Linked DNA regions of Phyllobacterium zundukense. The protein of the gene in region 1 binds, or shares a complex with, the protein of each later gene. Links are inferred from orthologs where the notes say so. Each region holds a gene or a part of one and is shown in the gene's direction. Other genes may lie near its edges. The genes, in order: N8E88_RS26560, pnp and eno.

What was found.
Region 2: the proteins of N8E88_RS26560 (region 1) and pnp are in contact, whole or in part, in a cryo-EM structure (PDB 9QH0), measured with the Escherichia coli proteins. The link is inferred for Phyllobacterium zundukense from one-to-one orthologs.
Region 3: the proteins of N8E88_RS26560 (region 1) and eno are in contact, whole or in part, in a solved structure (PDB 2FYM), measured with the Escherichia coli proteins. The link is inferred for Phyllobacterium zundukense from one-to-one orthologs.

The regions. Positions count from the first base shown.
Region 1 is NZ_CP104973.1:2,891,313-2,902,582, reverse strand. What follows is about bases 2,859-6,311. They hold N8E88_RS26560 (Rne/Rng family ribonuclease), read left to right. Parts: upstream 2,859-3,192; coding sequence 3,193-6,111; downstream 6,112-6,311. Also shown: N8E88_RS26575 (hypothetical protein), read right to left, coding at 1-133; N8E88_RS26570 (alpha/beta fold hydrolase), read right to left, coding at 462-1,268; N8E88_RS26565 (N-acetylmuramoyl-L-alanine amidase), read right to left, coding at 1,283-2,488; N8E88_RS26555 (M48 family metalloprotease), read left to right, coding at 6,443-7,828; N8E88_RS26550 (DsbA family protein), read left to right, coding at 7,878-8,675; aroQ (type II 3-dehydroquinate dehydratase), read left to right, coding at 8,802-9,245; accB (acetyl-CoA carboxylase biotin carboxyl carrier protein), read left to right, coding at 9,282-9,749; accC (acetyl-CoA carboxylase biotin carboxylase subunit), read left to right, coding at 9,760-11,121; aat (leucyl/phenylalanyl-tRNA--protein transferase), read left to right, coding at 11,125-11,270. UniProt on the Escherichia coli protein: Endoribonuclease that plays a central role in RNA processing and decay. Required for the maturation of 5S and 16S rRNAs and the majority of tRNAs. Also involved in the degradation of most mRNAs.
Region 2 is NZ_CP104973.1:523,691-534,414, reverse strand. Bases 800-3,706 are described here. They hold pnp (polyribonucleotide nucleotidyltransferase), read left to right. Parts: upstream 800-1,135; coding sequence 1,136-3,277; downstream 3,278-3,706. Other genes in these bases: N8E88_RS14975 (class I SAM-dependent methyltransferase), read left to right, coding at 3,359-3,706; rpsO (30S ribosomal protein S15), read left to right, coding at 800-877. Also shown: tRNA pseudouridine(55) synthase TruB, read left to right, coding at 1-455; more of rpsO, read left to right, coding at 530-799; more of N8E88_RS14975, read left to right, coding at 3,707-4,378; enoyl-ACP reductase FabI, read right to left, coding at 4,528-5,343; fabB (beta-ketoacyl-ACP synthase I), read right to left, coding at 5,351-6,577; 3-hydroxyacyl-[acyl-carrier-protein] dehydratase FabA, read right to left, coding at 6,614-7,129; iron response transcriptional regulator IrrA, read left to right, coding at 7,448-7,879; N8E88_RS14950 (DNA helicase), read left to right, coding at 8,271-8,984; N8E88_RS14945 (SDR family NAD(P)-dependent oxidoreductase), read right to left, coding at 9,078-9,839; N8E88_RS14940 (TetR/AcrR family transcriptional regulator), read left to right, coding at 10,000-10,611; N8E88_RS14935 (acyltransferase family protein), read right to left, coding at 10,616-10,724. UniProt on the Escherichia coli protein: Involved in mRNA degradation. Catalyzes the phosphorolysis of single-stranded polyribonucleotides processively in the 3'- to 5'-direction. Also involved, along with RNase II, in tRNA processing.
Region 3 is NZ_CP104973.1:3,076,966-3,085,781, reverse strand. What follows is about bases 1-2,892. They hold eno (phosphopyruvate hydratase), read left to right. Parts: upstream 1-753; coding sequence 754-2,031; downstream 2,032-2,892. Other genes in these bases: pdhA (pyruvate dehydrogenase (acetyl-transferring) E1 component subunit alpha), read left to right, coding at 2,811-2,892; N8E88_RS27465 (FtsB family cell division protein), read left to right, coding at 2,350-2,682; N8E88_RS27475 (PRC-barrel domain-containing protein), read left to right, coding at 256-615; kdsA (3-deoxy-8-phosphooctulonate synthase), read left to right, coding at 1-151. Also shown: more of pdhA, read left to right, coding at 2,893-3,842; N8E88_RS27455 (pyruvate dehydrogenase complex E1 component subunit beta), read left to right, coding at 3,856-5,244; N8E88_RS27450 (pyruvate dehydrogenase complex dihydrolipoamide acetyltransferase), read left to right, coding at 5,260-6,624; N8E88_RS27445 (SGNH/GDSL hydrolase family protein), read left to right, coding at 6,632-7,270; lpdA (dihydrolipoyl dehydrogenase), read left to right, coding at 7,289-8,734; N8E88_RS27435 (hypothetical protein), read left to right, coding at 8,756-8,816. UniProt on the Escherichia coli protein: Catalyzes the reversible conversion of 2-phosphoglycerate (2-PG) into phosphoenolpyruvate (PEP). It is essential for the degradation of carbohydrates via glycolysis.

The DNA.
Region 1 (11,270 bases):
AAATCGTGCGCTTGTCGCAAGGCTCGCTTAGCTTCTTGGTCGCCTTGACGATCGTCTTGGCAGCGGCCACTTGTGCCATCTTCAATACATTTGTTTCATTTGATGATGATGTGTCTTTGGTTATTGTTATCATTATTCGAACACCCTCCATTAAAGCCGCTCTTTACGCGAGCAATCCTTACCGCAACCGGATTTATATTCCGTTGCACTGCACACTATGTACGAGAACTAAACCGATTTAACAAATCACTATTTGTATCGGATTTTGACTTGTATTTGAATGAAACCAATGGATTGGTAAAAGGTTCCTTCACCAGTGCATAAAATAGCTATCCGTTTAGAATCGTCATGCTGCAGCGCAATACTCATGCTCTCGTGTGTAAAAAACTTTGCGTAAATTACGCAAACGGCAACTAACTGCCGCGGTCCTGGTTGAGCCATGACGCGAGCATTCTCGTTCTTCAGGCCAGAACCTTGTCGAGGAAAGACCGCATTACGCCGTTGAATTGCTCTGGTCTTTGCAGCGGTGCGAAATGGCTCACGCCAGGCAAGAGGAACAACTCCGCCCCCGGAATACTCCCGGCGAGATATTTGGCGTGTTCGAGCTTGATAAACTCATCATGCTCGCTTTGTACGATCGCGACGGGTGTATGGATGTCAGCTAAATCGCTCGCAGTATAGTTGGGTTCGGTTTTCATCATCAGACCAACCGCATCGACAAACGCCATGAATTGATCCGGCGTGGCCGACAGCGCGGCGTAGTCCTTGGCGTGGCGGCTGAAACATCGGTCGATGGTCGGGCTGGGTATGATTTCCTTTGTGCCGCTGGGATCCATGTTGCAACCAAAGAAGAATACACCAGCAATTCGTGCAGGAGCTTGCATGGCAAGGACGAGGGCTATGCACGCGCCGTCGCTCCAACCTACGACGGCCGCCTTTTCGAGGTGCAGTGCATCCATCACAGCTAGAACATCGGACGCCATCAACTCATAGGTAAACGGCCGCAAATTGCGCGTGCTACGCCCATGACCCCGGCTGTCAATGAGTATAACGCGACGGCCCAAGCCGACCACCATTGGAACTTGATAACCCCAATTACCGCTATGGCCGAGGCCTCCATGCAGCAGGATTACGGGCGAACCGGCGCCGTATGTGGCGAACCAGATCCGCGCGCCATCGTGATCCACGTAACCTTGATCGCTTGTGACCGGCAACGGCGCGGCGCCATGCGCTTCGAAATTCTCAAGGTCGTCGTCGTTCGGCAGCATTGAAGAAACCTGATCTAGTTCAGCGCTCCGGCCGTTTTCATGTTGGCAAATTCGCCGACAGCCGAGGCAAGTCTCTCCGCTACATGGGTTCGCCACGCCGGATCAAGCATGAGCTTTTCGTCTTCGGCGTTGGAAAGATAGCCAATCTCGACCAGAACAGACGGCACATCCGGCGCCCGCAGTACCTGAAACCCTGCAAAACGATGCGGGTTGTTGATCATGGTGACGTCTTTCTTGAGCGACTTCACCACAGTCTTGGCAAAGCTCAAGGAGAACGTGTGGGTTTCACGCCGTGTCAGGTCCATGAGAATATCGGCAATCTCCGGTGTCTCGTTGTCGTAGGCGATACCCGCCACCGCATCGGAACGGTTTTCACGATCGGCCATGGCGCGCGATTCCGCGTCCGACGCCTTGTCCGAAACGGTATAGACGGTAGCCCCGCGTATACTGCCGCGATTGATCGTATCCGCATGAATCGAAATGAAGAGGTTTGCTTCGTATTGGCGGGCGATACGAACCCGTTCGGTCAGCCGCAGAAAAGTATCGGCACTACGGGTCATCTCCACCCGCAGACCCGGCAGCTTGGCGAGCTCGTCGCGCAATTGCTGGGCAAACATCAAGGTTACGTTCTTTTCCATGATGCCGCTTGCACTTTCCGCGCCACTGTCGATACCGCCGTGACCGGGATCGATGACGATAGTAAATGGCTTCGGTCCCTTGCTCGCCTCATCTGGCGCCGCGACCGCGAGCCGGTCGCCCTTTGGAGCGGCATTCGTTGACGCAGTGGTTGCATTTTGTGTCTTCAATGCTTCCGCAAATGCACGGTCCGACGCAGCGACGAAATCCGCCACCAGCCGGTAACCAGGACTATTGTCATTCTTGATGACGTTGAGCTGCTCGACCACAAAGGGCCCCTTGAGCGTAAAGATCAGGCGCGAACGCTGATCGTCGATCAGTCCGTAGCGCACATCTGTTATCAGTCCGCGTGGCTCCACAGACTTCTTGTCAAAGGCAAAAACCGCTTTGGGAATGTCGATTGCCAGCCGGTGCGGTTGATCGAGCAGCATTGTCGATACATCGGGCTCGCGGTCGAAATTGATGACGACGCGCGTACGCAACTCGTCGCCGGCAGCTTGATATGTCAACGCGGCCAGTTCACCTGCCGCATGAGACGCACTGCCCGCTTGTACGAAGACAAGAAGGCCGAATACGGCAGCCATGAATATCCGACAGATCACGCTCATCTCGCTTGGCCCGCCGATGGACAGGCTTCCCCTCTCCATCGTTGTATCAGACATGGCTCACATTGGAACCCTGCCGACAACACACTATGTCTAAGCAATAGGTAGGGAAGCATGGTTAATATTATCTTATGGGGTCATGGTATGTTATGTGCCGATGACACGATTATGAAGACCCCCTTGTCATAACGCGGCGCACCTCCTAAAAGCAAAGGTGGGTTACTTTTCTGCCGTCCAGAATCGGGCTCTTTGATGTCACGGTAAATAACCGGCTGACAATGAAGACAGGGACATGGAGCGGCATCGGCGAATTCGCCGGGGTAACCAAAAAAGAATTTAGCGCGAGCCGACAGGGATTGTCGGCAACGCTTTTTGTGAACGGCAGATCGCGCAGCCAAGGCGCATCGAGCCAGCCCTTTCGGGGGTATTAACAGTGTCGGCACAGCTGAGAAGCGTGCCATTCGTAGAGGTCGTTTCGTCAGGAACAGGAATGTTTGTTACAGACGTGAATATAACCGGCTTGCAAGCCGCGGCTGCCCGAGGGCAACTCCGCGTGTCGCCGTGTCTGTCTGTTTCTGCGAACCTTAATATATCCGGCAAATGTGAAGACGCGGCGCCAGAAACCTTGCAGGTTTCCTGGCTGTCTCGCGTTGGCAGCGTTTCGGCCGGGGAGAAGAAGTATAATGTCGGACAAAATGCTAATAGACGCCTCCCACCAGGAGGAAACACGGGTTGTCGTGGTTCGCGGCAATCGAATTGAAGAATTTGACTTTGAATCTGAACATAAAAAACAAATCAAAGGCAATATCTATCTGGCGCGGGTGACGCGTGTAGAACCTTCCCTTCAGGCTGCATTCGTCGAGTATGGCGGTAATCGCCATGGCTTTCTCGCTTTCAGCGAAATTCATCCTGATTACTATCAGATCCCGGTCGCCGATCGGCAGGCCCTGATCGATGCCGAGGCGGAAGCCGCAAGCCAGGACGAAGATCACGAGGAGAACGCCAGCGAACAGCGTAGCCGCGATCGCAATGATCGCGGTACGCGTAGTCGCCGTCGCGGCCGCCGTGGTCCACGGCAGGAAGACGACGCATCCAAGCTCGACGCTTCCGACGAAGACGTCGCCACTTCCGATGACGAGGGCGAAGCCTCCACACAGGCCGCTTCGCACGAATCAAGCGACGACGACTCGACACCGGAAGGTGGTAGCCAGACTATGGCAGCTGCCATTGAAGCGGATGTGATTTCGGAAGCCGTCAATACCGGCGCTGCGGACGAAGCAACAGAAAGCGATGATGAAAGGCCGGTATCTGATGATGCCGGCGAAGGTAATTCGAGGAGATCGCGTAGTCGCTCGAACGAGGACAAAGACGAGGTCCACGACGAACTCGATGAAGTCGAATCGGTCGGTGCTGAAGATGCGATGGAAGAAGTTCCGACGCATCAGCGGTTCCAGCGCCGTCAGTACAATATTCAGGACGTCATCAAGCGCCGTCAGATCCTGCTCGTTCAGGTGGTCAAGGAAGAACGCGGCAACAAGGGTGCAGCCCTCACGACCTATCTCTCGCTCGCCGGTCGGTATTCAGTCTTGATGCCAAACACCGCACGTGGCGGCGGTATTTCGCGCAAGATCACCAGCATCCAGGATCGCAAGCGCCTGAAGGACATCGTCAAGGATCTCGAAGTGCCGAAAGGCATGGGCGTGATCCTGCGCACCGCCGGCGCCATGCGCACCAAGCCGGAAGTCAAGCGCGACTACGAATATCTGATGCGGCTGTGGGAGAATGTTCGCAGCCTTACACTTGCATCGTCTGCACCGACTCTCGTTTATGAGGAAGGCAGCCTGATCAAGCGTTCGATCCGCGACCTTTACAACAAGGACATCACGGAAATTGCAGTTGCCGGTGAAGAAGGCTATCGCGAGGCCAAGGACTTTATGCGCATGCTCATGCCGAGCCACGCGAAAGTCGTTCAGCCCTACCGCGAACTGACTCCGATCTTCGCGCGCAATGGCATCGAGGCACAACTCGATCGCATGCTGCAGCCGCAAGTGACCTTGAAGTCCGGCGGCTATATCATAATCAACCAGACCGAAGCGCTGGTTGCAATAGACGTCAACTCCGGACGCTCGACGCGCGAACATTCCATTGAAGACACTGCTTTGCAGACAAATCTTGAAGCGGCAGATGAAATCGCGCGTCAGTTGCGTCTGCGCGATCTTGCCGGCCTGATTGTCATCGACTTCATCGACATGGAAGAAAACCGCAACAACCGGGCGGTGGAAAAGCGGATGAAGGATTGTCTGAAAGATGATCGGGCCCGCATCCAGGTCGGCCGCATTTCCCATTTCGGCCTGCTTGAAATGTCGCGTCAGCGCATCCGCGCCAGCGTTCTGGAATCAACGACCCAGGTTTGCGCAGTTTGCGGTGGCACAGGACACGTACGCTCCGCCTCCTCTGTCGCGCTGCACGTCATGCGCTCGATCGAGGAATATCTGCTCCGTCATTCGCAGAATAACATCATTGTTCGCACGACTGTCGCGACTGCGCTCTATGTTCTCAATCACAAGCGCCAGAACCTCGCCGATCTCGAAGCACGTTTTGGCCTGACCATCAGCATTGAAGCCGACGACAGCGTTGGCGCCCAGCACTTCGCCATCGACAAGGGCTCGATAGCCCTTGGCCCGATCGTTCCGTTGACCGAGACACCAACTCTCGGCATCGCCGATGATTTCGACGAAAGCGATCCGGTCATCGAAGATGCGGATGATGACGGCGCCGAGGTGCAGACCAGCGAGACCGCACGGAGCGCTGACAATGACGACGCATCGCGCAAACGCAAGCGCAAGCGGCGGCGGCGCGGTGGTCGCGATCGCCAGGAATCGGCAGGTGTCGAGCATGGCCAGCAGGTCATTAGCGATGACGATGACGCCGACCAGCCAGCGGTCGAAGGCGAAGACGCAGCGGCAACCAAGGCGCGCGAAGAGGAAAACGAACGGCGCAAGAAGCGCCGGCGGGGACGCCGCGGCGGGCGGAAGAACAAGCGCTTCGATGACGGCGACGATGCAGAAAATCGCGTAACTGCCAGAGCCGTGCCGGATGCCGAGCCTGTGTTCGTGTCGATCCCATTGCCCGATTTCTCCAAGCCGAAGACGATCGAGGCGATCGCCGATGCAGCTGAAGCTGCTTCAGTGCCAGCGACGGCTGAGGTGCTTTCTGCTGAAGAACCTGTGGCAATCGACGATATCCTTGCAAAGAAGCCGGTAAAACGCAGATCGCGCTCCAAGGCGGCAATCGAAGCCGCCGAGATCGCCGTCGCAGAAGTTCTAGCCGAAGCGGAACCCGAAGCCCCTGTAAAGCCCAAACGCGCCCCGCGTAAATCGGCGAAAAAAGCCGATGCGCCCGTTGTAACCGAGGCCTCGGAGCCAGCGGCCACTGTTGAACCGGTAGAGGCAAAGGTTGAGCCCGCGGTAGAATCTACACCGGCACCAGCGCCCAAAGTGGTTGAGTCCAGCACGCCTGTCGTCACCTCAACCGGCAAAGAGAAGAAGTCCGAAGTTGAACCGGCCAAAAAGGGCTGGTGGCAGAAGAAAGGCTTCTTTTGAAAAGCGCTGAACTTTAAAAAGTGATTTGGAAAAACCGGTGTATCGCCGGTTTTTCTTTGTCGTCCTATAGTTGGCAATACTGCTGTGCGTGGTTCGACAAGCTCACCATGAGGGAGGTAGGTGGGTTGCGGGGAGCCAAGTGCTGCCATGTTGGTAATTACTTATGTAAATAATCCACCTCCCTCATGGTGAGCTCTATCCTGAGCTTGTCGAAGGGCGAACCACGCACAATTTTGTTGCTAACTGGCTTTTCACAATTCACGGAGCTTCCAATAAGCTTACTTTCTTTCAAACATCGATTTCGGTACGAATAGGTATGGTAGCATTTCAAATGACTGGTTTATTTCAACCAATAGCTAATTTTGTGCGTGGTGCGATTGTTGCAGGGGCCGCCGGTGCACTGTGCGTAGCGCAAACCGTGTCTGCCACTGCCCAGTCATCATCCGTACCGATCGTACGCGATGCCGAAATCGAGGCGCTGGTCACAGACTATGCGAGCCCGATCATCAAAACCGCAGGCCTCTCCAGAAACGCGATCAGGATAGTTCTGGTCAACAACAACAGCTTCAATGCCTTCGTCGACGGCAGGCGCATCTTTATCAATACAGGTGCCCTGCTCCAGGCGCAGACGCCCAATGAAATCATCGGCGTTCTCGCACATGAAACGGGTCACCTTGCCGGTGGTCACGAATTCAAGCTGCGTGAACAACTGGCCGCTGCGAAGACTCTGGCCGTTGTTACAAGCCTGCTTGGTATCGGCGCTGTCGTCGGTGGCGCCGCAGGCGGAGCGAGCGGCCTATCGAAAGCAGGTATGGGTATTGCGATGAGCGGTCCCGAAGCCGCCATGCGCAACCTGCTCAACTATCAACGCTCCGAAGAAATGGCCGCGGACCGTTCAGCCATCACCTATCTCGCAAGCACGGGACAATCGGCCAAAGGCATGCTCACCACGTTCGAGCGCTTCTCCAATGCGCTCGCATTGACGGGAACCAGCGTCGACCCATACCGGATCAGCCACCCGATGCCACGGGAACGTATCGCAAACCTTGAAGTTCTCGCTCACGCCAGTCCTTATTATGACAAGCTGGATAATCCGGCGCTGCAGCAACGTCATGACATGATGCGCGGCAAGATTGCCGCCTATACTGGCGGCGGTGCAAGTGTATTGCAGACCTTCCGCAAGGATCCGCGCAATATCGGTGCGCGCTACGGCGATGCCATTGCAACCTATCTTAACGGCTCCTCCCAGTCCGCGCTTTCAAAGATCGACGTGTTGATCAAGGAACAACCGAAGAACCCCTATTTCCAGGAGATCAGAGGCGAGATCCTGTTGAAGCAGAACAAGGCGAGCGACGCGGCAAAGGCCTTTCAGAAGGCAAACGCGCTCGATCCGCGCAAATCCAGTTTGATCCGCATGAGTTATGGGCGGGCTCTCATGCTGTCGGGCACGCCGGATAATCTCAAGGCGTCCATAAAGGAAATCAAGGCTGGAATTGCCAGCGATCGTGAATATCCGTCAGGTTATGGCTATTTGGCCCAAGCCTATGCTCAGACGGGCGACATGGTCAGGTCCGATCTCGCCAGCGCGGAACAGAAATATTATTCAGGCAAGATCCAGGACGCACAAATCTTTGCCATTCGTGCGCAGCGTGGCTTGAAAAACGGCACGCCCGAGTGGATACAGGCCCAAGACATCATCAATGCAAAGCGCAAGTGAGACGCGGCAACACGCGTTCCAACAGAATTTGAAAAAAGGACAGTTCATCATGACAAAAGTCGCCCTGATCGGTGCCGCCGCCGGCCTCGTTGGCGTTGCCGCCCTCGCCCTTGGCTATCAGGCTGGCCGGTCTGATGTCGTTGTCGCCAGTGCTGTGCCGGAGATGTCTTCAACCGCAGCGTCCACGACCGACAGAGCAGAAATTGAAGGGATTGTGCGCAATTATCTGATCAATAATCCCGAGGTCATGATCGAGGTCCAGACCGCTCTCACTGCCAAGCAGGAAGCCGCGCAAAAGGAAGCTTCAACAGAAGTTATCAGCGAAAACAGGGACAAGATATTTCAATCGCCGATGGATGCGGTCTTCGGCAATCCGAAAGGCGATGTCACGATCGTTGAATTCTTCGACTATAATTGCGGCTATTGCAAAAAAGCATTGCCGGACATGGACGCCCTGCTGAAAAGCGATCCGAACCTTCGTTTCGTGATGAAAGAGTTCCCGATCCTTGGTGCGGACTCAACACGCGCGCATATCGTCGCCAAGGCGTTCAAAGCGCTCATGCCAGACAAATATCTGGAGTTCCACCGTGATCTCCTCGGTGGCGAAGGACGCGCAACCGAAGCGTCGGCGATGGCTATTGCGATCAAACTGGGCGCAAACGAAGCCCAAATCCGCGAGAAAATGCTATCTCCCGAAGTCACCAAGGCTTTCAACGAAAACTTCGAACTGGCAAATAGCCTGAGCATTACCGGCACCCCGTCCTATGTCGTGGGTAATGAAGTCGTGCCCGGCGCGCTTGGTGCGGATGTCCTCGCCGAAAAGATCAGCCATATTCGCAACAAATAGCCTGAATATTTACTTTTGCTTGGCAAAACCCTTTGTGGACAAGCAATAAGGGTGCTTTGCAGGCTTTTCGCTTGCCGATAAGCCGTCTATATGGGACCACGATTTCGCGAAACCATCCGGTAAATCATGAAACAGCAAATCTTTATCCTTAACGGCCCGAACCTGAATATGCTTGGTAAGCGCGAGCCGGGAATATATGGCGCTGCGACATTGAGCGATATCGAAGCTCTGTGCCGTGCCGAAGGTGATAGCCTAGGCGTCGACATTGTCTTTCGCCAGTCCAATCATGAGGGTGATCTGGTCACCTGGATTCAGGAGGCAGGCGAGCAAAAGGCATTGGTGCTGATCAATCCTGCCGCCTACACGCATACATCTATCGCATTGCATGATGCCATCCGCGCTGCCGCCGTCACGCTGGTGGAGGTTCATCTCTCCAATATTCACGCGCGCGAGTCATTTCGCCATCACTCCTACGTTTCCCCTTTGGCTAAAGGGGTGATATGTGGCTTCGGGGTCGATGGCTACGTGATGGGCCTGCGCGCACTCGTCAAGCTGGCAGCGTCTGAGTAGCGGACCGCCAAACAGGTATAAGGGGCTTGAAAAAGCATGGCTAACAGAACCACCGGGATCGACAAGGTCATGATCCGCGATCTCGCGGAAATCCTGAACGAGACCGACCTCACGGATATCGAGATCGAGCAGGGAGACCTTCGCATTCGCGTATCGCGGCAGATAACGATGCAGGCCGCAGCCCCGGTCTATGCCCAGGCCCCGGCAGGTGCCGCTCCCGCCCCTGTGGCAGCGGTTGTTCCGGTCGCGTCTGCTGTCGCCGATCCCTCGAAGAATGCTATTCCTTCGCCGATGGTTGGAACCGTGTATCTTTCCCCCGCGCCTGGTGCCCGCGCCTTTATCGAGGTTGGATCACAGGTCAAGGAAGGTCAGACGCTTCTGATCATCGAAGCCATGAAGACGATGAACCAGATTCCGTCTCCACGTTCTGGTACCGTTACCGCCATCCTCGTCACAGACAGCCAACCCGTCGAATATGGTGAGTTCTTGGTTGTGATCGAGTAGCGAGAGCATGATGTTTCAAAAAATACTCATAGCCAATCGCGGCGAGATTGCCCTGCGCGTCCTGCGCGCCTGCAAGGAGCTCGGCATCCAGACGGTCGCGGTTCACTCGACCGCCGACGCCGACGCCATGCATGTGCGACTTGCCGACGAAAGCGTTTGCATTGGACCGCCCCCTTCCCGCGACAGCTATCTGAATATCCATCAGATCGTTGCGGCCTGCGAAATCACCGGCGCCGATGCGATCCATCCAGGTTACGGTTTCCTGTCTGAGAACGCCAAGTTCGCCGAGATCCTCGAAGCGCACAATATTACATTCATCGGCCCGACTGCCGCGCATATCCGCATCATGGGCGACAAGATCGAAGCCAAGCGCACCGCAAAACGGCTCGGCATTCCCGTCGTTCCGGGTTCAGATGGCGGCGTCACCGACGATAAGGAAGCGGCGCGCATCTGTGCCGAAATCGGTTACCCGGTCATCATCAAGGCTTCGGCAGGCGGCGGCGGTCGCGGCATGAAGGTCGCGATGAACGAAGACGAGCTTTCGGTTGCACTGTCAACCGCTCGCACCGAGGCCGGTGCTGCCTTTGGCGACGATGCCGTCTATATCGAAAAATATCTCCAGCAGCCGCGCCACATCGAAGTTCAGGTCATGGGCGATGGCTTTGGCAAGGCCGTCCATCTCGGTGAACGCGATTGTTCGTTGCAGCGCCGGCACCAGAAGGTCTGGGAAGAAGCCAACTCGCCTGCCCTCAATTCGGATGAGCGCGAGCGCATCGGCATGATCTGCGCCAATGCCATGGCCGACATGGGTTATCGCGGTGCCGGCACCATCGAGTTCCTTTACGAGAATGGCGAGTTCTATTTCATCGAAATGAACACCCGTCTTCAGGTCGAACATCCCGTAACCGAGGCGATAACCGGCATCGATCTTGTGCACGAGCAGATTCGCGTTGCCTCCGGCGGCGGACTATCGGTGACACAGGAGGATATTCGCTTCTCCGGCCATGCCATCGAATGTCGCATCAATGCGGAAGATCCGCGGACATTTACGCCCTCACCGGGTACGATCACCCATTGGCATACGCCGGGGGGCCTTGGCATTCGCGTCGATTCAGGCGTCTATACGGGCTACAAGATCCCGCCCTATTATGACAGCCTTATCGGCAAGCTCATCGTCCACGGCCGCAACCGCGTCGAATGCATGATGCGCTTGCGCCGGGCGCTCGATGAGTTCGTTGTCGACGGTATCAAGACCACGCTGCCGCTGTTTCAGGATCTGATCAATAATCCTGACATTGCCAATGGCGATTATGATATCCATTGGCTGGAACATTATCTGGCTGGTGACGCAGCAGACGCTGCAGAAGAATAAGGCATGACGGGTAAGAACCCGCAAGAAGCATTCAGAATAGACCCCGAATTGTTGCTGCGCGCCTATGCAACCGGGGTTTTTCCCATGGCCGAAGAGGCGGACAATCCCGAAATCTTCTGGGTACGTCCGGAAAAGCGCGGCGTCCTCCC
Region 2 (10,724 bases), 2.4 Mb from region 1 along the record:
AAGTCGAATGCGGCAAGGGCACCTACGTGCGCTCACTCGCGCGCGACATGGGCCGCGATCTTGGTTGCTATGGCCACATTTCCGACCTGCGCCGCATCGAGGTTGCACCCTTCGACGAGTCCGATTTCGTCACACTCGCGGAGTTGGAAGCTGCCCACCCTCCCGTCCCGACGGAGGAGGAGGGTGAGGACCGATCTTATGAGCGGCTGGCCGAGCGCTTCTCGGTGATGGATGCTTTTCTTATCGATACAGGCGCAGCGTTGGAAAGCCTGCCGCAGGTTGCAGTCTCTGATGATCAGGCGCATCGCATTCGGATGGGCAATCCTGTGATACTGCGCGGGCGCGATGCACCTGTCGAAGCTGACGAGGCCTGCGTGACTACCAAGGGCAAAGTTTTGGCGATTGGCTTTATCGAGAAGGGTCAGTTCCAGCCGAAGCGTGTATTCACGGCCTGAAATGGCCAGAATCATTTGCGGCTGGTAATTTGTCACATTTTCGACTATACGGCCCGCAGCGACCAGCTTTTGCTATCGCTTTAACCGGCCCCCGCTGGACGACATCCCGGCCGTGGGCATCCTGTTTTCCTCTTCAAAAGAAAGGATATACGATGTCGATAACCGCTGAACGCAAGCAGGCAGTGATCACTGAATATGCAACGAAGCCAGGCGATACCGGTTCTCCGGAAGTCCAGGTTGCCGTTCTGACAGAGCGCATTGTCAATTTGACCGAACATTTCAAGGACCACAAGAAGGATAACCATTCCCGCCGTGGTCTGCTCAAGCTTGTCTCGACGCGCCGCAGCCTTCTTGATTATCTCAAGAAAGTTGATCAGGGCCGTTACCAGACGCTGATCGAAAAGCTCGGCCTGCGCCGCTAATAACGGATTAAACCGGCGGATACGCGTTGCGTTCCGCCGGTTTCTTTCATCTCCATAGGAGGCGGTCATTTCGGATGAAATGACCGGGAACCTTCGATGGGAATGAATTCTACCATGAGACAGGTCATGGGGCAGGATTGCTGGCAACTCGAAAGTGCGAGTTGCAAATTGTCTTGCCCGTGATTGGTCTAAATCGAAACGGGAGATCGATGCTGCTATCCAAAGGGAAGCGCGTCTTTCTCCACTGAAGGACAAGATATGTTTAATCAACACAAAGTTGAAATCGAATGGGGCGGACGTCCGCTCATTCTCGAAACCGGCAAGATCGCCCGTCAGGCTGACGGCGCCGTTCTCGCCACCTACGGCGAAACCGTCGTACTCGCGACAGTCGTTTCCGCCAAGGCACCGAAGGCCGGTCAGGACTTCTTCCCGCTGACCGTCAACTATCAGGAAAAGACTTATGCCGCCGGCAAGATTCCTGGCGGTTACTTCAAGCGTGAAGGCCGTCCGAGCGAAAACGAAACATTGGTTTCGCGTTTGATCGACCGCCCGATCCGCCCGCTTTTTGCTGATGGCTACAAGAATGACACACAGGTCGTTCTGACCGTTATCCAGCATGATCTTGAGAACAACCCGGACATCGTTTCGATGATCGGTGCCTCTGCCGCTCTGACGCTTTCCGGCGTGCCTTTCATGGGGCCGATTGGCGGCGCGCGCGTCGGCTATATCGGTGGCGAATACAGGCTGAACCCAACCGTTGACGAAATGCCGGAATCGAGCCTCGATCTCATTGTTGCCGGTACGGGCGACGCGGTTCTCATGGTTGAATCGGAAGCCAAGGAATTGGCTGAGGACATTATGCTCGGCGCGGTAATGTTCGGCCATCGCGCTTTTCAGCCGGTTATCGATGCGATCATCAAGCTCGCGGAAGTCGCCGCAAAAGAGCCGCGCGATTTCCAGACGGACGACCTTTCGGCCGCAGAAGCAGCTGTTCTGAAGGTCGTTGAGGCCGATCTTCGCGATGCCTACAAGATCACCGATAAGCAGGATCGCTACAACGCCGTTGATGCGGCGAAAGCCAAGGTCAAGGCGCATTTCTTCCCGGAAGGCGTTGAAGAACCAGAGTTTTCCGCAGAAGAAATCGCAACCGTATTCAAGTCGGTTCAGGCGAAGATCGTTCGCTGGAACATTCTCGACACGGGCAGCCGCATCGATGGCCGTGATCTTTCAACGGTCCGTCCGATCGTTTCGGAAGTTGGCCTTCTGCCACGCACGCACGGTTCGGCTTTGTTCACCCGCGGTGAAACACAGGCCATCGTCGTTGCGACGCTCGGCACCGGCGAAGACGAGCAGTATGTCGACTCGCTGACCGGCATGTACAAAGAAACCTTCATGCTCCACTACAATTTCCCGCCCTATTCGGTCGGTGAAACAGGTCGCATGGGTTCTCCCGGCCGCCGCGAAATCGGTCATGGCAAGCTCGCCTGGCGCGCTATCCATCCGGTTCTGCCCGCCAAGGAACAGTTCCCCTATACGCTCCGTACGGTCTCCGAGATCACCGAATCCAATGGTTCGTCCTCGATGGCTACGGTTTGCGGCACATCGCTGGCTCTTATGGATGCTGGTGTTCCACTGCTGCGTCCGGTCGCCGGTATCGCTATGGGCCTGATCCTCGAAGGCGAGAAGTTTGCTGTTCTCTCCGATATCCTCGGCGACGAAGATCACCTCGGCGACATGGATTTCAAGGTAGCCGGCTCGGAAAATGGTATCACTGCCCTGCAGATGGATATCAAGATCGACGGCATCACCGAAGAGATCATGAAAGTTGCTTTGGCGCAGGCCAAAGACGGCCGTCTGCACATCCTCGGCGAGATGGCGAAGGCCATCACCGAAGGCCGCTCGGAACTTGGCGAATTTGCACCGCGCATTGAAGTCATGAACATTCCGACCGACAAGATCCGTGACGTTATCGGTTCCGGCGGCAAGGTCATTCGCGAGATCGTCGAGAAGACAGGCGCGAAGATCAACATCGAAGATGATGGTACAGTTAAGATTGCATCGTCCTCGGCCAAGGAGATCGAGGCTGCACGCAAGTGGATCCACTCCATCGTAGCAGAGCCGGAAGTAGGCGAGATCTATGAAGGCACAGTTGTAAAGACTGCTGACTTTGGTGCGTTCGTAAACTTCTTCGGCCCACGCGACGGGCTGGTTCACATCTCGCAGCTTGCTTCGGATCGTGTTGCCAAGACTTCGGACGTGGTCAAGGAAGGTCAGAAGGTCTGGGTCAAGCTCATGGGCTTCGACGAACGCGGCAAGGTTCGCCTGTCGATGAAAGTCGTTGACCAGGAAACTGGCAAAGAAATCGTTCAGGAAAAGAAAGCTCAGGAAGACGCTGAGTAATCTTCTGAATAGGCTATAGTGAAAGCGCGCCCTTGTGGCGCGCTTTTTTCTTGGCACAACATATCTATAGATGGATTCTTTATGGCCAACGGCGCCCTGCAGACGCTCTTCCTGCCTTTTGAAGACGAGATACTGGCTTTGCCAGACGATGGCTCCGCATGGTTGTTTCTCGGTGCTGAAGTAGATCGTGATATAAGTGATGAGTGGAAGACAAGCCTGACCTGTCTTCAACCATTCAAACCGGACTATTTGGCATTGCAGAAGGCAGGCTTTAATGCTGTGCCAAGGTTACTTGGCAATGAGCAGTTTGATGGTGGGTTGATCTTGCTGGGCAAGCACAAGGGACGCAATGAGAACTGGCTTGCTCAGGCACTGAAGCACATTAAACCCGGCGGTCAGATTGTGGTTTCGGGTGACAAGAAGCTCGGCGTCGACAGCTTCCGAAAGACGGTGGAGAGCGTCGTTCCAGTCGCTGAGAGGCTATCCAAACATCATGCCGTGGCCTTCTGGTTCATGCGGCCGGAAACCGTAAATAACGAGCAAATTGAAAGACTTACGGGCGAGCTAACAACGCTCGAAGATCGCTTCACGACGGCCCCCGGCATGTTTTCGCATTCCGCCGTCGACAAGGGTTCGGCCATGCTCGTCAAGCACTTCGCCGGCCGCATCAGCGGGCACGTAGCGGACTTCGGCGCAGGCTGGGGCTACCTTGCCAGCGAAGTTTTGAACCATCCGGAAAAACTGAAATCGCTGGCACTTTACGAGGCTGATTTCGAGGCCCTGGAAGCTGCCAAAATGAATATATCAGGGGGCGAAATCCCCGTGAGCTTCCATTGGCATGACGTGAATAGTGAAGCGATTACAGAGATTTACGATACGATCGTCATGAATCCGCCGTTCCATGCCGGGCGCAGTGCGGACCCGACGATGGGGCAGGGTTTCATTGCGGCGGCAGCCAAACGGATGAAGCCAGGCGGCAAGCTGCTCCTCGTTGCCAACCGGCAGATGCCCTATGAGGCGGGACTGAAATCACTGTTCAAATCGGTGCTGCCGCCGCTTGAGGACAATGCTGGCTACAAGATCATCGAAGCGAAGAAGTAATTTCTACCTCTTGCAACTAAAATGCCACCCGCGGTGGTAAAAAGCATGTCAGATTCGGCATTTCTTGCATCCGTTTCGCAAGTCCTTGCGTCATTTTTGCAAAAAACTTGCGGAAATTCGTCCCGGTTCCGGGGAGAACCCTGCCAGAATCACTCCCTGCCGTCGTCGGACTTTTTCAGCTCTTCCAGAGTCGGCATCGATACGATGTTGTAGCCGGAATCCACGTAGTGGATTTCACCGGTGACACCGCTCGAAAGGTCCGACAGGAGGTAGAGGGCAGACCGGCCGACGTCTTCTATGTCGACCGTGCGGCGTAGTGGTGCGTTGCGCTTCTGGTAGGAGAACATGGCGCGTGCATCGCCGATGCCGGCGCCAGCCAATGTGCGGACAGGACCCGCAGAAATTGCATTGACGCGAATTCCTTCCGGACCGTAGTCGGCGGCGAGATAGCGGACCATCGCTTCGAGGGCAGCCTTGGCCACGCCCATCACATTGTAGTTGGGCATGACCCGGGTGGAGCCGCCATAGGTCAGCGTCAGGATAGAACCGCCGTCAGGCATCAGCTTTGCCGCGCGCTGGGCGACCTCGGTGAAGGAGTAGGCGGAAATGACCATTGTTCTCGAAAAATTGTCCCGCGTGGTCACATCGGCATAGCGACCCTTGAGCTGCGACTTGTCGGAGAAGCCGATGGCATGGACAACGAAATCGATCGTGCCCCATTCTTTTTCCAGCGTCTCGAAAACCGCATCGACGGTAGCAATATCCTCGACATCGCAAGGCAAGAGCAGTTTCGAGCCAAGCTGTTCTGCCAAGGGTGCAACACGCTTGCCGAAGGCTTCGCCCTGATAGGTGAATGCCAGTTCGGCGCCGTTGTCGGCCAATTCCTTGGCTATTCCCCAGGCAATGGAGTGGCTGTTCGCGACCCCCATGATAAGGCCGCGTTTGCCCTTCATTAAATCAGCCATTGTTTCCTCAACCCTCGTAACGCTGGAAGACCAGCGAAGCGTTCGTGCCGCCAAATCCGAAGGAATTGGTCAGAACCGTATTCAGTTTGATGTTGTCGATCCGCCGGCGCGTAATGGGCATGTCTTCGAATGCCGGATCGAGTTCTTCGATATTGGCGCTTTCCGCGATGAAATCGTGATTCATCATCAGAAGTGAATAGATGGACTCGTGTACGCCGGTCGCGCCCTGCGAATGTCCGGTCAGTGATTTGGTCGCCGAAATAGGTGGGCACTGATTACCCGAACCAAAGACTTCGCGGATGGCTTCAATTTCCTTGAGATCGCCGACAGGTGTCGAGGTCGCGTGCGGGTTGATGTAATCGACCGGACCCTTGACGTTGGCGATCGCCATGCGCATGCAGCGCGCCGCGCCTTCACCGCTCGGTGCGACCATATCGGCACCATCCGAGGTCACGCCATAACCGACCAGTTCGCCATAAATCTTGGCACCGCGCGCCTTGGCATGTTCCAGCTCTTCGAGAACGAGCACGCCCGCGCCACCCGAAATGACAAAGCCATCGCGGTTCTTGTCATAGGCGCGGGAGGCTACCGATGGCCGGTCGTTGAATTTGGAGGACATGGCGCCCATCCCGTCGAAAAGCACGGACAAGGTCCAGTCGAGATCTTCGCAGCCGCCGGCGAACATCATGTCCTGCTTGCCATACTGGATCATCTCATAGGCATTGCCGACACAATGGTTGGATGTCGCGCAGGCTGAGGAAATTGAATAATTGACGCCCTTGATCTTGAACCATGTGGCCAGCGTTGCCGAGGCGGTCGAAGACATGGCTTTCGGCACGGCGAAGGGACCGACCTTCTTGCTGGAGCCGGATTCGATCGTCTTTTCCGCAGCCTCCACTATCGTGCGGGTCGAGGAGCCGCCCGAACCCATGATGATGCCGGTGCGCTCATTGGAAATGAGATCCGTATCGAGTCCGGCGTCAGCGATGGCCTGATCCATGGCGACATGGTTCCAGGCAGTGCCGCCACCGTGGAAGCGCATTGCGCGGCGGTCGACAAGCGTGGCGGGATCGAGCGTAGGAGCACCTTTCACCTGGCTGCGAAAACCGTGCGCAGCATATTCTTCGGCGAAGACAATACCGGATTTCGCCGTTCGCAGCGATTCCAGCACCTCCTCTACATTGTTGCCGATAGAGGACACGATACCCATGCCCGTCACAACTACTCGCCGCATCGCGATCTCCTTAAAGGTAATACGTTGCCAAATTTGTCAGGCAGCGCTTTCCTTGAACAGGCCAACCCGCAGGTCAGTTGCTTTATAGATAGTCTCGCCATCGACCTTTAACCAGCCATCGGCAATTCCAAGCACCAGACGGCCACGCATGACGCGTTTGAAGTCGATGCCATATTCGACAAGTTTGTTTTTTGGCGTGACCATGCCGGTGAACTTGACCTCGCCGGTGGAGAGGGCGCGGCCCTTGCCGGGCTCGCCGAGCCAGCCGAGATAAAAGCCGGTCAATTGCCACATGGCATCGAGGCCGAGACAGCCGGGCATTACAGGATCGCCAATGAAATGACAGGGGAAGAACCAAAGGTCAGGCTTGATATCGAATTCAGCGCGGATGTAGCCCTTGCCATTCTCGCCGCCTGTTTCAGAAATCTCGGTGATACGGTCGAACATCAGCATGGGCGGTGCTGGCAACTGGGCATTGCCCTGACCGAACATCTCTCCGCGGGCACAGGCAAGAAGCTCTTCATACCCGTAGCTTGATTTCTGTTCTGGCATTCTTTCTCCCATCGGTAACGTCAAGGCTTGCGCCTGCATATGTTCCGGCGCGGGCGGAACCTATCATAGTGTATTTCCGCCTGAAAACGCTGCATAGAGCAAACTACGGTCAAATGGAACCCTCGCCGGATCGAAGCCCTCTGCGAATTTAGTGCGACATGCGATTTCCAGTTGTGCCCACACTTTTCCTTAGACAAATGGCGTAAACGCTGCCTATTGATCGATTTCGCAAGACAGCATATATCAATCATGTAACACGACGGGCAATGTGTCTGTGGTGGGACTTCTGATATGAGTTAACGGAGTGGCAGACGGGCCATGCATATTTCTTACGAAATTGACGCCGATGTATCCTTGCAGGAGCGCTTGCGCTTTGCAGGATTGCGGCCGACCCGTCAGCGTATCGCGCTCGCCAGCCTGATCTTTGCCAAGGGTGACAGACACCTTTCCGCCGAAGAACTGCACGAAGAGGCGCTTGGCGCCAATGTGCCAGTTTCGCTGGCTACGGTATACAATACACTGCATCAATTTACCCAGGCCGGAATGCTCCGCATCCTCGCCGTCGAGGGCGCAAAGACCTATTTCGACACGAATGTTTCCGACCATCATCACTTTTTCGTCGAGGGCGAAAATGAGGTGATTGATATCCCCAGTGGTTCGACCATGGTTGGCAACTTGCCTCCGGTTCCCGAAGGCATGGAAATCGTCAACGTCGACATCATCATTCGCCTGCGCAAGAAGCGCGGCTGATCTAGACGGAAAATTCGCCAAGGCGGGCTGCAAATGGCGCTTTCCTGCGCTCCGATGCTCACGTACCCCAACGTACGCTGCGCTTCGGTGCTCGAAAATCACCATTTTCGCCACGCCCTGACGGATTTTCCGGTCATGCTCTTATAGGCACGAGTGGCAACGCATCGGCTGTTGCGCCATGGGACTCGTCATCCGAGTCGCGAGGCACAAGGCTGTCATTTGTGCTTGTCGCGAATCATGATGCCCGCTAACCTTTGCCACATAGGCTTGGCCCGCGCCTCCTCCCTCCTTCGGGAAGTATCGCACATACGGGGTGACATCATCATCGAACCATCTGTTCGAGCGACGCATAAGGAGGGGTTGCGTCTTTGGCTCGGAATGGAGGTCCTCGATGAAGCTTTCTGCCCCTATCTTCCAGTTGAAACGTCGGGCCAAGCTGCTGGTCCGAAAAAATAATATTCCCCTGCACGAAGCACTGAACCAAATTGCGCGCGAGGAAGGGTTTGCAGGGTGGAGCCTGCTTTCGTCCCGGATCGCAGCGGGATCATTGTCGAAAACCGTATTATCCCGGCTCGATGACGGCGATCTGCTGCTGGTGGCCGGTCGCCCCGGACATGGCAAGACCACGCTTGGACTTCAGCTTTTGCTCGACGCTGCCCGAGACGGCAGAAAGGCGATATTCTTCACGCTGGAATTTACCGAGCAGCAGGCACGGCAACATATTCGCTCGTTGGATGACGACTACCGCGACCTTGGCGACGCTATTGAAATCGTTACGTCGGATGAAATCAGCGCGGACTACATTATTCGCCACTTGTCAGCCTCGGACCGAGGGACAGTTGCCGTTGTCGACTATCTTCAGATACTCGACAAGCAACGAAGCAAGCCAGCACTCTCCGATCAAATTCTCGCTCTTAAGGATTTCGCCAGAAAGACCGGCGTCGTCCTGGGGTTCATCTCGCAGATTGATCGGTCGTTTGATCCATCAATCAGGCCTCTGCCGGATATTCGGGACATTCGCCTACCCAATCTCGTCAATTTAGGGCTCTTCACGAAAGCCTGCTTGCTGCACAATGGCGAGGCCCAGCTTCAGGACATAACTTAAATTACTTGAATACCGCGACACGGCAAACGTGTCGCGGCAGATTACAGGTCTTGACCCGAGTACGAAAGTGGAATGGATTATTGCGTTCGACGCTCAGATTCCGAGACCACCGGCGATATTTACGGTCTCACCGTTGATGTAGCCCGCGGAAGGTCCGGCGAGGAAGCAAACGGTTTCCGCCACTTCTTCGAGGGTCGCAATGCGACGGATCGGATGCATGTCGAGGATGGCTTCACGGTTCGGAAGCTCACCGGCAACGTCAGAGGCCATGTCCGTGGGCATGATGCCCGGTTGTACGACGTTCACAGTGATATTGCGGGGGCCAAGGTCGCGCGCGATGCCCTTCGCGTACCCGGCGAGCGCCCACTTTGTCCCGGTATAGTCGGCGACACCCGGGAAGGGCACGTATGAGCCGAGGAGAGAGCCGATGAAAATGATCCGGCCACCGTCGGTCAGTTTGGGTGCCGCCGCGCGCGTGATAGCGATCGTGCCCATAACATTTACCTGCCACTGGCGATTATATTTGTCTCCATCGAGCTCGGTATCGTCGACCTTGTGGCCCTGGATCGCGATGCCGGCATTGTTGACGAGGATGTCGAGCTTGCCGAATTCGGCAATCACCGACTCGATCAGAGGCTTGGCGACCGTGAGGTCCGCTTGGTCGGCCTTGATCGCAATCGCGCGAACACCCTTTGCCTTGAGCTTCTCCACGACGGCTTCGGCTTTCTCGGCCGAGGCGGCGTAGCTGATCGCAACGTCTGCTCCCTGATTGGCAAACGCCTCCGCCGTGGCAGCGCCGAGTCCGCGCGAGCCGCCCGTAATGAGCACGGTCTTGCCCTTCAATATGTTCGACATGAGAATCCCTTTCTGTGGATGATCAGGGCGCTGCCTGATCTGGTGAGCGAAAGCGGCCCGTTTTCATAACAGGCATTACGATAACGCTTGGTATGAAATTTGACAGAGGCAGTCAAGTGTTTTAAATAACGGTCATTATGAAAAAGACCGGGTTGCGCTGATGGGACGCCATCGCGAATTTGATGTGGAGAAGGTGCTCGACGCTGCGCTGTGCGTTTTCTGGCGCAAGGGCTACGAGGGCGCATCCTATGCTGACCTGACAGAGGCTGCCGGCGTTGAGAGGCCCGCCCTCTATTCTGCATTCGGCAACAAGGAGGCTTTGTTCCGCCGAGCCCTGGATCGCTATTATGAGCGATACCTGGATTTCATCCCGAAGTCGCTTGAGCTCCCGACAGCGCGGGCAGTTGCTGCGCATATCCTTTACAGTGCAGCCGAACTCAATACACGTTACTCCCACCATACGGGGTGTCTGGGTATAAACGGGGTTTTGGCAGGATCTGATGAAGCGGAGCCAGTGCGTCAAGCGCTGATCGAAGCTCGCGCCGGCGGTGAGGCGCAGCTTCGTGAACGCTTCGAACGGGCAAAGGCCGAAGGCGACTTACCGAAGACGGCCAAACCGGATGCCCTTGCGGCATTCGTGATGGCTGTCTCTCACGGCATGGCGGTGCAGGCCAAAGCCGGCTTTAGCCGCGAGATGCTGGAGGCCGTTGCCGAGCAAGCACTTTCCGCGTGGCCTGCGGGTAATTCCACGTCTTCGGAAAAGTCATCCTGAAGCGCTAGTCGACAGCGATTCCGAGAGCACCGGCCAATGTCTTGAACACCGGCGTATAGAGGTAACTCAGACTCCGGGCGGTCGTGGCGGTGATATGGTCTGAATCCTTGTAC
Region 3 (8,816 bases), 190 kb from region 1 along the record:
AGTTGCTGTCGGTGTAGCAGGTGTATTCATCGAAACGCATCAGGACCCGGACAACGCGCCGTCAGACGGTCCGAATATGGTGCCACTCGACCAGATGCCACGGCTTCTCGAAAAGCTTCTGGAATTCGACCGGATTGCCAAAAGGGCTTGAACCTACGGCCTAAAAGTTCCTTCGCAGAAAATTAAGTTTTGATGCAACCGTGATGCGGCCTTGCTCATTATCCTCGTAGGCAAGCAAAAGAGGAGAAGAGCAAAATGCCAACTAGCTCAGGACATACGAAAGCTATTCGCGCTTCGCGGGTTATTGGTACCAATGTGTACAATAGCAGCGGTGACAAGATCGGTGAAATTGAAGACGTCATGCTCGATAAAACCACGGACGGTATCATGTTCGCGGTCGTCGGTTTTGGCGGCTTCCTTGGAATTGGCGAGAAATATCATGCCGTGCCGTGGAAGCTTCTCGACTTCGATGAAGCGACGGGTGGGTATGTTGTCCCATTCACCAAAGAACAGCTGGAACAAGCACCAGCTCATGGCATAACCGAACTGACCGAGAATGACGGCCTCAAGGTCCGCGACAGGTCATTCTCCTATTACAATGACGTAGCCGCTTAACAGGCGTTACCTCATGGATTAAGGCCGTCTTTGACGGCCTTTTTTCTGTTTTGTTCCACAATTCGTCTTCGTGGGGATTTTCCTTGTCATGTTCATTCGCTATTCAGTGGCTCAATGCTCACTGAAAGGGAATACTCCATGACTGCTATTGTCGATATCATTGGCCGCGAGATTCTGGACAGCCGCGGGAACCCGACTGTTGAGGTCGATGTCGTTCTCGAAGACGGTTCCATGGGCCGCGCAGCCGTACCCTCCGGTGCGTCGACCGGTGCGCACGAAGCAGTCGAACTGCGCGATGGTGGTACACGCTATCTCGGCAAGGGAGTTGAAAAGGCTGTCGACGCGGTCAATGGTGAGTTGTTCGATGCAATTGGCGGCATGGAAGCGGAAAACCAGATCCACATCGATCAGACGATGATCGACCTTGATGGCACGCCGAACAAGAGCCGCCTCGGTGCCAATGCAATTCTTGGCGTATCCCTTGCCGTAGCCAAGGCTGTAGCTGAAGCATCGGGCCTGCCTCTCTATCGCTATCTCGGCGGTCCGAGCGCCCATGTATTGCCTGTGCCGATGATGAACATCATCAACGGCGGCGCGCATGCCGACAATCCGATCGACTTTCAGGAATTCATGATCTTGCCGGTCGGCGCGTCTACCTTTGCCGAGGCGGTTCGTTATGGCTCGGAAGTGTTTCACACGTTGAAGAAGCGTCTGAAGGATGCGGGGCACAACACCAATGTCGGTGACGAGGGTGGTTTCGCACCAAATTTGAAGACGGCGCAGCACGCCCTGGATTTCATCATGGAATCGATCGAGAAGGCGGGTTTCAAGCCGGGCGAAGAAATCGCACTTGGTCTCGATTGCGCCTCGACCGAATTCTTCAAGGACGATAGCTATGTCTATGAGGGCGAGAAGAAATCGCGCGATCCGAAGACCCAGGCGAAATACCTTGCCAAGCTTGTCGGCGATTATCCAATCATCACCATCGAAGACGGCATGGCTGAAGACGATTGGGATGGCTGGAAATATCTGACAGAGCTCGTGGGTAACAAGTGTCAGCTGGTTGGCGATGATTTGTTCGTCACCAATTCGGCCCGCCTGCGCGATGGCATCAAGATGGGCGTCGCGAACTCGATCCTCGTCAAGGTCAACCAGATCGGCACGCTTTCCGAAACATTTGACGCCGTCGATACTGCACATCGCGCTGCCTATACCGCGGTCATGTCGCATCGCTCGGGTGAAACCGAAGATACGACCATTGCCGATCTCGCCGTTGCAACCAATTGCGGACAGATCAAGACCGGCTCGCTCGCCCGTTCCGATCGGGTCGCGAAGTACAACCAGCTCATTCGTATCGAGGAAGAGCTTGGACCGCAGGCAAGCTATGCAGGGCGCGGTATTTTCCGGTTTCTTTGAGAATATTGGTTGAAGAATGAGCGCTGATTATCTCTCCCCTTGTGGGAGAGAAAGGGTTTTCCCGGATTTAGCCTTTTGCTAAATCCTTGGAAAATCCAAGTGAGGGGGTAGTTCAGCGAGGCGATCCCCTCTCTGGCGATTTCTAGCACTTAGCAAAGAGGCTAAGATGCTGAAATCGCTTTCTCCCCACAAAGGGGGAGATAACCGGAGCCCGTTTTAAATCAGTTGGTAATCGCCTGTTAAGCAAAACATTGTCTTATGGACTGGTGAAAAATCAGGCGATTGCGTCTGATTCCTTGGGTTTGCGGTTCTATGGAAATGTGGACAAAACAGCGAAAAAAAACCAAACGGGGGCGGTTGATCGTTCCGCTGCTCTCCACTCTGTTTTTCGCCTATTTTGGTTTTCACGCATACCATGGCGAATACGGACTCTATTCGACTATCAAGCTGCAAGAACAGACACAGTTGCTGCAGGCGCAACTCGACGCCGTCAAGGCAACGCGATCCGAGCTTGAACGCCAGGTTCAACTTATGCATGATGGTACGATCGAGAAGGATATGCTAGACGAACAGGCCCGCAAGGGGTTGAATGTATCTCGGCCGGACGAAGTCACCATAATGCGTGGCTCCGGTGATTTGGCTATTAACTGATTGCTGGTTAATCGACGTTTTTCTCTGTATTTTGAACATCTTATTTGCATAGCACTTATTCGATTCTGCATATTGTAAGTTCCGCCCCTGCTGCTATTCTCGTGCGACCAATTCACAGGGAGTGAGATATGGCCACGAGGGCGAAAAAAAGCCCTGCGCGTTCTGCGCAGACCTCCGCTATTAAAGCACCAAAACCAATCCAGTTTACCAAGGAACAAGAATTAGAAGCCTACCGGCACATGCTGCTGATCCGCCGCTTTGAAGAAAAGGCCGGTCAGCTGTACGGCATGGGTTTCATCGGTGGTTTCTGCCATCTCTACATCGGTCAGGAAGCTGTCGTCACCGGCATGCAGATGTCGCTGAAGGAAGGTGATCAGGTTATCACCGGCTATCGCGACCACGGCCACATGTTGGCTTGCGGCATGAGCCCGCGCGGCGTCATGGCGGAATTGACAGGACGGCGCGGCGGCCTTTCCAAGGGGAAGGGCGGTTCAATGCACATGTTCTCCAAGGAGAAGCATTTTTACGGCGGTCACGGCATCGTCGGTGCGCAGGTTTCGCTCGGAACCGGTCTCGCCTTCGCCAATCGCTATCGCGACAACGGCAATGTTTCGCTGGCTTACTTTGGCGATGGTGCTGCCAATCAGGGCCAGGTTTACGAAAGCTTCAACATGGCTTCGCTGTGGAAGCTGCCGGTAATCTATATCATCGAGAACAATCGTTACGCGATGGGCACTTCGGTTTCGCGCGCTTCCGCCGAGACGGATTTTTCCAAGCGCGGTATCTCATTCAATATTCCCGGTATCCAGGTCGACGGCATGGATGTACGTGCGGTCAATGCTGCAGGTGAAGAGGCCGCAGCCTGGGCGCGTTCCGGCAAGGGGCCGATGATTCTTGAAATGCAGACGTACCGGTATCGCGGCCATTCCATGTCGGATCCGGCCAAATACCGTTCCAAGGACGAAGTGCAGAAAATGCGCTCCGACCATGATCCCATAGAGCAGGTGAAGCACCGGTTGATCGAAAACGGATGGTCCACTGAGGACGACCTGAAGAAGATCGACAAGGACGTTCGCGATATCGTGGCGGATGCCGCCGATTTCGCCCAATCCGATCCGGAGCCGGATCCATCCGAGCTTTACACCGACATTCTGCTCTAAGGGAGGCGCTATCATGCCTGTAGAAATTCTGATGCCAGCGCTCTCGCCGACTATGGAAGAGGGCAAACTGTCAAAATGGCTGAAAAAAGAAGGCGACAAGGTCACTTCCGGTGATGTGCTCGCTGAGATCGAAACCGACAAGGCGACGATGGAAGTCGAGGCTGTCGATGAAGGAACGCTTGGCAAGATCCTCGTTCCGGAAGGCACCGACAATGTAAAGGTGAATGCGGTGATTGCCGTTTTGCTTGGTGAAGGCGAAAGCGCCAATGCCGCCAGCGCGCCCAAGGCCGCTAATGCTGAAGCGCCTGCGGAAGAAGCGCCGAAACAGGAAGCTGTGGCGGAAAAGCCTACTGCATCCGTTCCTGCAGCGCCTAAGGCCGAAGTGGCTGCTGACCCGGATATCCCCGAGGGCACCGAGATGGTGTCCACCACTGTTCGCGAAGCGTTGCGCGACGCCATGGCGGAGGAAATGCGCCGCGACCCCAATGTCTTCATCATGGGCGAGGAAGTCGCCGAATATCAGGGCGCCTACAAGATCACCCAGGGCCTGCTCGACGAATTCGGTCCGCGCCGCGTTGTCGATACACCGATCACCGAGCACGGCTTTGCCGGTGTTGGTGTTGGTGCCGCGATGACGGGTTTGCGTCCCATCGTTGAATTTATGACCTTCAACTTCGCCATGCAGGCAATCGACCAGATCATCAATTCCGCGGCCAAGACACTTTATATGTCTGGCGGCCAGATGGGTGCACCGATGGTGTTCCGTGGTCCAAGCGGCGCTGCTGCCCGGGTCGCTGCCCAGCACTCGCAATGTTATGCCGCCTGGTACAGCCATATTCCAGGTCTGAAGGTCGTGATGCCTTATTCGGCTGCCGATGCGAAGGGCCTGCTCAAGGCTGCCATCCGCGATCCAAATCCGGTGATCTTCCTTGAAAATGAAATACTTTACGGTCATTCGTTCGATGTGCCGAAGCTTGACGATTTTGTTCTCCCGATCGGCAAGGCCCGTATTCACAAGAAGGGCAAGGACGTAACCCTCGTTTCTTTCGGCATTGGCATGAATTACACGGTCAAGGCGGAAGCCGAGCTTGCGAAGATGGGCATCGACGCGGAAATCATCGATTTGCGGACGATCCGGCCGATGGACATTCCAACAATCATTGAATCGGTCAAGAAGACGGGACGTTGCGTCACGATTGAAGAGGGTTACCCGCAGTCTTCGGTTGGAACGGAAATCGCAACACGCGTCATGCAGCAGGCTTTTGATTATCTCGATGCACCGATCCTGACGATTGCTGGCAAAGATGTGCCGATGCCTTACGCGGCAAACCTTGAAAAGCTGGCTTTGCCAAATGTTCAGGAAATCATCGACGCCGTCAAAGCCGTGACCTACACCGCCTAAGGGGAGGAACCCGATATGCCGATAAATATCACCATGCCGGCGCTTTCTCCTACCATGGAAGAAGGCAATCTTGCCAAATGGCTGGTCAAGGAAGGCGATAAGGTCACGTCCGGTGATGTCATCGCCGAAATCGAGACCGACAAGGCGACGATGGAAGTCGAAGCGGTTGACGAAGGCACTGTAGCGAAGATCGTTGTCCCTGCCGGTACTGAAGGCGTCAAGGTCAACGCGCTGATCGCCATTCTGGCGGGCGAAGGCGAGGACGTCGCGGCAGCTGCCAAAGGCGGTGGCGACGCGGCGGCGCCAGCCCCAGCGGAAGCACCGAAAGAAGAGAAAAAGGCTGAAGTTGCGCCTGAAGCTCCGAAGGCTGAAGCGCCGAAAGCGGACGTTGCTCCGGCACCGGCGGTAGCTTCCGCACCTGCGAAGACCGGTGATCGTCCATTTTCGTCGCCGCTTGCACGGCGGATCGCCAAGGATGCAGGCATTGATCTCGGCGCCGTGACAGGCTCGGGCCCGCATGGCCGTGTGATCAAGAAGGACGTAGAGGCGGCGATTTCCGGTGATGGAGCCAAGGCTGCTCCTGTTGCGGGAGCCGCGCCATCCGCGGCAACGCCAGCAGCACCGAAGCCGATGTCTGACGATGCAGTGCTCAAGCTGTTCGAGCAAGGCTCGTACGAACTCGTACCACACGACGGCATGCGCAAGACCATCGCCAAGCGTCTGCTCGAAGCCAAGTCGACCGTTCCGCATTTCTATCTGACGGTGGATTGTGAGCTCGATGCGCTCTTGGCTCTACGTGCGCAGATCAACGCCGCTTCGCCAATGCGCAAAACGGAGAAGGGCGATGTTCCGACCTACAAGCTCTCCGTCAACGACATGATCATCAAGGCGATGGCGTTGGCGCTACGCGATGTTCCCGAGGCGAATGTCTCCTGGACGGAAGCCAATATGGTGAAGCACAAGCATTCGGATGTTGGCGTCGCTGTCTCCATTCCCGGTGGCCTGATCACGCCGATCATCCGCAAGGCTGAAGAAAAGACGCTTTCCGCAATTTCAAACGAGATGAAGGATCTTGCCAAGCGCGCTCGCGACCGCAAGCTGAAGCCCGAGGAATATCAGGGCGGAACGACCGCCGTCTCCAATCTCGGCATGTTTGGCGTCAGGGATTTCGCAGCCATCATCAATCCGCCGCACGCAACGATTCTTGCCATCGGTGCGGGCGAAGAGCGGGCTGTGGTCAAGAAGGGCGAGATCAAAGTCGCAACCGTTATGTCGGTGACGCTGTCGACTGATCATCGTGCCGTTGACGGTGCCTTGGGTGCAGAACTTGCTCAGGCCTTCAAACGTCATATCGAAAACCCGATGGGCATGCTGGTCTGAGGGCACCATGAAAACGGTCCTTTGCTATGGCGACTCGCTGACCTGGGGATACGTTCCCGACGGATCGGGTCGCCATGCGCTCCAGGATCGCTGGCCGGAGGTGCTTCAGACCGAACTGGGGACAGATGTTCATGTCCTCGCCGATGGTTTGAATGGCCGCACAACCGCTTTCGATGATCATCTTTCAGGGTTCGAGCGCAACGGTGCCAAGACGCTGACCACAGTACTTGGCACGCATTTTCCGCTTGATCTTGTGATCATCATGCTCGGCAGCAACGACATGAAGGCGTTCATCTGCGGGAATGCTCAAGGCACCAAACGTGGCATGCAACGCTTGATCGAAATTGTCCGCACGGTGCCGTATCAAATGAACGCAAAGGCGCCGCAGATCCTGATCATGTCGCCGCCGGCGCTTACAGCGATTGACGAACTGGACTTCCAACGAACTTTCGAACAGGGCATTGAACAGTCACGCCTGCTCGCGGAGTGCTACAAGGACGCCGCTGAACTTGCCGATTGTGCGTTTTTCGATGCGGGATCGGTCGCCAAAACATCGCCATTAGATGGCGTACATCTTGATGCAGAGAATACACGGGCAATCGGTAAAGCCATTGCACCCATCGTTCGGGACATACTCGAGATTTAATTCAGGAGGACCAAGGTTTTGGCCAATAATTACGACGTGATCATCATTGGTTCGGGCCCGGGCGGCTACGTTACCGCTATCCGCTCCGCGCAGCTTGGTTTCAAAACCGCAATCGTCGAGCGGGAACATCTTGGCGGAATCTGCCTGAACTGGGGCTGTATTCCGACCAAGGCCCTGTTGCGCTCGGCAGAGATTTTTCATTATGGCCAGCATGCCAAGGATTATGGTTTGACCATCGAGGGAAAGATTTCCGCGGACGTCAAAGCAGTCGTTCAGCGTTCGCGCGGTGTTTCGGGTCGGCTCAATGCTGGCGTCGGGTTCCTGATGAAGAAGAACAAGGTCGACGTGATTTGGGGGGAGGCCAAGCTATCCAAGCCCGGCGAGATCATTGTCTCGAAGACCTCGAAAAAGCCGATGGAGCCGCAGCCGCCGCTACCGAAAAACGCTTTGGGTGAAGGTACTTATTCGGCTAAGCATATCGTTCTCGCCACTGGTGCCCGCCCGCGCGCACTGCCGGGCATCGAGCCCGATGGCAAGTTGATCTGGACCTATTTCGAAGCCATGGTGCCGCCGGAAATGCCGAAATCACTCGTGGTCATGGGATCTGGTGCGATCGGGATCGAATTCGCGTCATTCTACCGTTCCATGGGGGCGGAGGTGACTGTCGTCGAACTCCTGTCAAACGTGATGCCCGTTGAGGATGCGGAAATCTCCGGGATCGCTCGCAAGCAGTTCGAAAAGCAGGGTATGAAAATCATCACCGACGCCAAGGTGACGAAGGTCGATAAAGCCGCGAATTCGATTACTGCGCATGTGGAGACCAGGGACGGCAAGGTAGAGAAGATCACTGCGGACCGACTAATTTCGGCGGTTGGTGTTCAAGGTAATATCGAAAATCTCGGGCTCGAGGCTTTGGGTGTGAAGACTGATCGTGGCTGCGTCGTCGTTGATGGTTATGGCAAGACCAACGTGCCCGGCATTTACGCCATCGGTGATGTTGCCGGACCACCCATGCTCGCGCACAAGGCCGAGCATGAAGGTGTGATCTGTATCGAGAAGATTGCAAACTTCCCGGGCGTTCATCCCATCGAGAAGGACAAAATTCCGGGCTGCACCTATTGCCAACCGCAGGTTGCGTCCGTTGGCCTCACCGAAGCGAAGGCCAAGGAGAATGGACGCGAGGTTCGCGTCGGGCGTTTCCCGTTTGCCGCAAATGGCAAGGCTATTGCGCTTGGCGAAGATCAAGGTCTGGTGAAGACCATTTTCGACAAAAAAACCGGCCAACTGATCGGTGCCCACATGGTCGGCGCGGAAGTCACGGAACTTATCCAGGGCTTCGTCGTCGCCATGAACCTCGAAACGACCGAAGAGGAATTGATGCACACGGTCTTCCCGCACCCGACTTTGTCGGAAATGATGAAGGAAAGCGTGCTGGATGCCTATGGCCGTGTGTTAAACGCGTAAGTAACAGAGGAAACTTGGCTCTTGGTCACCATCAAGGATAGCAGACCCTGGATCAACCTTTCATGGCTGATCCTCAAATGGT